DNA from 3 places in the uncultured Alteromonas sp. genome. Region 2 is predicted to be linked to each of the others. Evidence: predicted binding sites of a transcription regulator. Region 2 holds the regulator's gene; each other region holds the start of a gene.

Evidence for each region. Region 2 encodes sigma-54, which starts transcription at its own class of promoters, with help from an activator protein. Its sites were predicted from a motif close to GTTGGCACGNNNNTNGNNT; they were not measured.
Region 1: the regulator sigma-54 is predicted to act here: its motif matches at 903-921, upstream of AAC006_RS02795 (flagellar assembly protein FlgT).
Region 3: the regulator sigma-54 is predicted to act here: its motif matches at 667-685, upstream of flhA (flagellar biosynthesis protein FlhA).

The regions. Positions count from the first base shown of each region.
Region 1 covers NZ_CAXBMP010000002.1:231,744-234,018, forward strand. The annotation lists gene flgN (flagellar export chaperone FlgN) at 1-241, shown strand, start outside; gene AAC006_RS02790 (LPP20 family lipoprotein) at 339-791, opposite strand; gene AAC006_RS02795 (flagellar assembly protein FlgT) at 1,147-2,275, shown strand, end outside.
Region 2 covers NZ_CAXBMP010000003.1:187,472-189,746, reverse strand. The annotation lists gene lptB (LPS export ABC transporter ATP-binding protein) at 1-175, shown strand, start outside; gene AAC006_RS03915 (RNA polymerase factor sigma-54) at 251-1,735, shown strand; gene hpf (ribosome hibernation promoting factor) at 1,765-2,052, shown strand; gene ptsN (PTS IIA-like nitrogen regulatory protein PtsN) at 2,061-2,275, shown strand, end outside.
Region 3 covers NZ_CAXBMP010000002.1:161,059-163,333, reverse strand. The annotation lists gene flhB (flagellar biosynthesis protein FlhB) at 1-530, shown strand, start outside; gene flhA (flagellar biosynthesis protein FlhA) at 741-2,275, shown strand, end outside.

The DNA of each region.
Region 1 (2,275 bases), on a different contig from region 2:
TCGCCAAACTACAGACGAAACGATTAGTGCAGATGAACAAGGGTTAATGGATAATGCGAAAAGTCTGTTAGAAGACTGTAAGTATAAAACCCAAATCAATCAGAAAGCCGTAGAGCAAGGACAGCTTCGCCTCACACACTTACGGAATCTGATGTTGGAAGTTCGCGCTAAAGAGTCGTTAACCTACGATAAGAAAGGTAAGCCAAATGCAGGCCGTTTAGGTTCAGGTATTAGCGCCTAAGTAATGCACTCGTTACCGAAAGCCCCAATAAAAGCACAAAAAAGCGCGTTTAATACGCGCTTTTTTGTGGGTGCTATTTAGCCATACATCGAAATACTTAATAGTATTTGATGTCTTTTATTCTTTGTGGCTTCGCTGTCGTCAAATAAATGTCGTACACGCGATGCATATCTAGCTCAAGTTCGGTGGCATAGGTGTCTTCACCCACGGGGTAACTTTTTATTACCCTAGCCCCTCTAATAACGCCCTCTACAGAAGCCCGCAAGGTTTCATTATCCACCACAAGGCTAGACAGTGATTGATTACCTTCAATACGCTGTCCGTACACCTGCTCTGCAAGTTCTCTGTAAGCCTCTAGTTTTGATGCTTTAATTGCCATCAAGGTTTTCACGGTTTCGCTTTCACCCCGTTGCGACATAATTGGGGCATATCCAACGGCACTTAGCACAGGGTAACTGTCTGGCTCAACCGTCTCCCACTCCACATGTTTGTCTACAAATAGACTACATCCTGATAAACCTGTTAGTGCAGCAAATAAAGCCATCGTCATCCATGCTCGGCTACGAATCAATTTTTCAAAAAACACCATTAGAGAAACCTCATTCTCAATTTTTCTATTAGTGGATAAGCAATGTTTACGCCTAAATTTTAAATTTGAAACATTGGCATCTATTTCGCTTATTATAAGTTGGAGCAAAAATTGACATAAAGTCGAAAAAAACCGATTAAAGAATCTGATACAAAAGAATACTGACTTAAATTAACTGATGTAGTGCCCTCTTATCGCACTGCAACAAAAGGACAAGACTGTGCTTGGCATACAAACATTCGCTAAACTAACGTTAACTAGCGTGTCTTCTGTGAAAAGAAGATATCAAGCTAGATACGCCAAGGTCGCCTTTTTTATGGCGCTGTTTTGCCTTGCTTTAGTGTCAACAGGGCAAAGCCATGCCGCTTGGTATGAAGCCAAAGGCCAAGCAGTTATCGTGAACGGTAATAAAGAAAAAGCACGTAGAGACGCCACAGAAGAAGCCCTCAAACAAGCATTGTTATTCGCAGGTGCCTCGATAAGCAGTGTTCAGCAGCTCACAAATGGGTTACTTGAAAGTGAAGACATTACCATTAGTAGTTCAGGTGAAGTGGATCATCTCGAACTCACTGATGAAGTATGGCATAGCGACTATGTTACCGTAAGCGTCAGGGCGGATATCTTTCCTGCGGCTAAACAATGTACCGCAGTTGAGTATGATAAAAATATTGCCACCAGTTACTTCATGGTAGAAAACCGCAATCATTTAGTTGAAGGAAAAATCCCTAACTTTTCCGAGGCAGTCACAAGAAAGCTGGCTACCGAAATGTCGGCGCAGGCGCAGAATTTGAATTTAGCGTACATTGCTCCACACACCACACGATGGGGAGTTAATGGGCTTGAAGAAAATGTGCGCGCATTATCACAACAATCAAATGCACAGTTTGTTTTAATCGGCAGCATTAATGACGTTAGTGTTGAAAGACAACGCCCTTCTTCGATTGCATTCTGGAAAGAAGAAAAAGCCACCCGTTACTTTTCGCTAAGCATTAAGGTTTTCGACGGTATAAATAGCGGCTTGCTGCTGCAGCAAGATTACATAACTGAAGCAAATTGGCCTTTTGACCGGTTTACCGATGTAGACGAATTTTCGTCAACCTTTTGGCGGACAGATTACGGCAATGCAATTAGAAAGCAGATGCAGCAGTTAACCGCTGATATTAACGAGACTATTGCCTGTCAGCCTATGACTGGCAGAGTGCTTAATGTTGCCGGTTCGCATATTTCAGTATCATTGGGCCGCGATAATGGCATACAAAATGGTGATGAGCTTTTTGTCTATCAAACCAGCGAAATTATCGACAGACACGGTAAAGCCTATTTGCAGTACCATATTTACCCCGGTGCATTTGTTGTTGAAAATGCTTATGGCAATACTGCAAGATTGATTCATAAAGACAGTGGTATTATTGCGAATATTCAAGAGAGTGATTTCGTTATCAAAC
Region 2 (2,275 bases):
TGACAGAGGAATTGGAATCCTCATCACCGATCACAACGTAAGAGAAACACTGGATGTGTGTGAGAAAGCGTATATTGTGAGCCAAGGCGAACTCATCGCGCAAGGGACGGCAGAACAAGTTTTAAGTAATCAGAAAGTAAGGGATGTATACCTAGGAGAACAATTCAGGCTATAGTTACTGTAACCGAATTGTCATTTTCAGTTTTAAGCACGGGTATATTCACAACAAGAGTTTAAAAATAAGACGTAGATGAAACCATCTTTACAGCTAAAGTTCAGTCAACAACTTACCATGACACCGCAGTTGCAGCAGGCAATCAAGCTGCTGCAGTTGTCTACGCTCGACCTGCAACAAGAGATTCAGGAAGCACTTGACTCAAACCCTCTTTTAGAAGTTGAAGAAGGCGGTGATGACCACCCTGTTGAGAAAAACAACATGGACGGCGACGACCCTTCTGTAGAAGCTGCTCCTACTGCTTCTAGCGATTCATTAGAAGCTGGTGACGCGCTTGAAAAGAACGATCTTCCCGACGAGTTGCCAATCGACAGCACATGGGATGAGTATTACTCGGCCTCTTCTGCCCCCGCTCCTGGCCCATCGAATAATGATGACGACCAATTGTTTCAGGGTGAAACCACCGACAATATTCAAGACCATTTGCTTTGGCAGATGCGCTTAACCCCGTTTTCAGATACAGACCGCGCCATTGCTACCGCCATTATCGACTCAATTGATGAATCTGGTTACCTTAACGTACCCATTGAACAGATTTTAGAATCGGTAAACTCTGACGATGTTGAAGAGTTGGTAGAAATGGACGAAGTTGAATGTGTACTAAAACGTATTCAAATGTTCGACCCTATTGGTTCAGGTTCACGTACACCGCAAGAATGTTTGCTCGTGCAGCTTCGCCAGTTCTCAGACGATACGCCATGGCTTACCGAAGCCAGACAGCTTATTAATGAGTACTCAGACCTGCTGAGCAGCAAAGATTACCGTACGTTAATGCGCAAGAGTCGTTTGAAAGAAGATCAACTTCGTGAAGCCATGCGCTTATTGCAAACGTTGAATCCTCGTCCTGGCAGTGCATTAATTACCAAAGAACCCGAATACGTTATTCCTGATGTTTCGGTAAACAAAAAGAATGGCCGTTGGGTGGTGGAACTTAACCCCGATAGCCTGCCTAAATTAAGCGTAAATCAACAATACGCTGCCATGAGCCGACGCTCTAAAAATAGCAGCGATTCGCAATTTATTCGCTCGCATATGCAAGAAGCCAAGTGGTTTATAAAAAGCCTTGAGTCAAGAAACGACACCTTGATGAAAGTAGCAAACTGTATTGTGCAGCAACAAATGGGCTTTTTCGAGCACGGCCCAGAAATGATGAAACCAATGGTGCTAAATGATGTCGCAGAAATGGTAGATATGCATGAATCCACCATTTCACGAGTCACCACGCAAAAGTATATGCATACCCCTCGTGGCATTTTCGAGTTGAAATATTTCTTCTCTAGCCATGTAGCAACGGAATCTGGTGGTGAGTGTTCATCTACCGCTATTCGCGCACTAATTAAAAAGCTTGTGGCAGCGGAAACGCCCAGCAAGCCATTAAGCGATAGCAAGATTGCTCAATTGTTGGCCGAAAAAGGCATTAAAGTAGCCCGGCGAACAATAGCAAAATACCGGGAATCGTTATCGATTCCGCCGTCAAACCAACGCAAAAGCCTTATTTAAAGGCCTTGATAATTTAAGGAAGACGAAATATGCAAATCAACCTTACCGGTCATCATGTCGAAATTACTGATTCTTTGCGTAGCTATGTCGATACTAAGTTCAGCAAACTAGAGCGTCACTTTGATCACATATCTAATGTGCATGTCATCCTGAACGTCGAAAAACTCAATCAAAAAGCCGAAGCCACCATGCACCTTAGCGGCGCAGAAGTGTTTGCTTCATCTCATAATACAGACATGTATGCGGCGATAGACAGCATGATCGACAAACTCGACAGGCAAGTTATCAAGCATAAGGAAAAGCTGAAAAAGCACTAAATATTAGTATGGAAATTCAAGCCATAGTAAGTTTGGACCGCACCGAGTGTGCGGTTCAATGTAACAGTAAAAAACGTATTCTAGAGATTATTAGCGACATTGCTGCTAAAAATAATCCCGACATCGATCAGGCTAGTGTATTAAATAGTCTACTAACCCGTGAACGAATGGGGAGTACGGGTATTGGCAATGGTATTGCTCTGCCCCACGGTCGATTACCGGG
Region 3 (2,275 bases), on a different contig from region 2:
TGATACCTATTGCGCTTATTGATGTGCCTTATCAAATTTATAAGCACAACAAAGAAATTAAGATGACTAAGCAAGAGGTGAAAGACGAGCGTAAAAACTCTGAAGGTGATCCTTTGGTAAAAGGGCGCATCCGTCGCTTGCAGTATCAAGCTGCCACTAAACGAATGATGCAAGAAGTTCCTCAGGCCGATGTGGTGGTAACCAACCCAACTCATTACTCTGTAGCAATAAAATATGATGACAGTGGTAATCGTGCCCCAGTCGTTGTGGCAAAAGGCACCGATGAATTAGCCATGCATATTCGTAAAATAGCCACTGCTAACGATGTACCGCTTATTCCATCGCCCATGTTAGCCCGAGCCGTTTACTACTCAACTGAGATTGACGGTGAAGTGCCTAATGCCTTGTTTATGGCGGTAGCGCAAGTATTAGCCCACGTTTATCAGTTAAAAGCACACAGAGCGGGTAAAGGGAAACGACCCAAACCGCTTAAACGTGATTTACCCATACCACCAGAGCTACGCCGTTAGAGCGCTGCTTTTGGCCTAAATTAGCGCTAAATTACGGCTAAGATATCGCTAAGGCCAGGGCTCAAAGTGAGCCCCTCTTAATTGTAATTCTGTAAATTGCGCCCCTCCTACTTACGTTTAATCGGTTTTGTATAAAGCTGGCACGGTAGTTGTAATACTCATTGAAAGATAGCGTTAAGCGTCAATTTTCCGATAGAGAGACTCCCTGTAATGCAGTTATCCGGTTACCTTCAGCGATTCGATAAAAGTCAGCTGCAGAACATTACCAGTGGCTTAGGCGCTCCCATTGTTCTTCTTGCCATTATGGGCATGGTTATTCTTCCCATGCCGCCATTTCTGCTCGACGTATTGTTCAGCTTTAATATAGCCCTGTCTTTAGTCATTATTTTGGTGGCAGTATTAACGCAAAAGCCAGTTGATTTCGGTATTTTTCCCCTAGTATTACTTATCGCTACTGTTTTGCGCTTAGCGCTAAACGTGGCCTCTACCCGTGTGGTATTGCTTTATGGGCATGAGGGGGGCGATGCGGCTGGTAAGGTTATCGAAGCATTTGGTGCGGTGGTTATTGGCGGCAACTATGCAGTGGGTGTGGTGGTCTTTGCTATCTTGCTTATTATCAACTTTAAAGTAGTCACCGCCGGTGCTGGGCGTATTTCAGAAGTAAGTGCCCGCTTTACGCTTGATGCCATGCCAGGTAAGCAAATGGCTATTGATGCCGATTTGAATGCGGGTTATATCGACCAAGATCAGGCGCGTGCTCGCCGAGAAGAAATAACCGCCGAAGCAGACTTTTATGGCTCAATGGACGGTGCGTCAAAATTTGTGAAAGGTGATGCGGTCGCCGGACTCTTTATCATGCTTATCAATATTGTGGGTGGCCTTTTTATTGGCATGATTCAACACGGATTAAGTTTTGGTAACGCCATCGAGGTATACACCATTTTAACCATTGGTGACGGTTTGGTGGCGCAAATACCCTCACTGTTACTGTCTGTGGCTACCGCTATTATTGTTACTCGTGAAAACGAAACCCAAGAAATGGGCAAAGAAATACGTAGTCAATTAGGTAACAGCCAAGCCCTTTATATTGCCTCTGGTGTTTTATTTGTCATGGGGATTATTCCTGGTATGCCTCATTTGGCCTTTATTGGGTTTTCAGTGCTTATCGCTGGTTACGCTTATTGGCAGGGTGTTGCGGCTAAACGCGAGGCAGAAAAACCTAAAACCCCAGCGAATATCGTGAAAGATGACACTGTTGCGCCCGAAATAAAAGAGCTTGGGTGGGATGATGTGCAGCACGTAGATACCATCGGTTTAGAAGTCGGGTACCGATTAATCCCCTTAGTAGATAAGTCTCAGGGCGGAGAACTGCTCACTCGTATCAAAGGGGTGCGTAAGAAGTTATCTCAAGAGTTAGGCTTTCTTATTCCACCGGTGCACATTCGCGATAATTTAGATTTAGAACCTAATTTATACACCATTGCGATGTTGGGCGTAACTATTGGCGATGCGCAAATAAGTCACGATGAAGAACTTGCGATTAATCCGGGTCAAGTATTTGGCAAGCTGGAAGGCCGTGCAACCAAAGACCCTGCCTTTGGCTTAGATGCGGTATGGATAAAACCGAATAAGCGTGAGCATGCGCAAACACTGGGTTATACCGTGGTTGATGCTGCTACTGTGGTTGCTACTCATTTAAGTCAATTGCTGACTAACAACGCCTACCAACTACTTGGACATGAAGA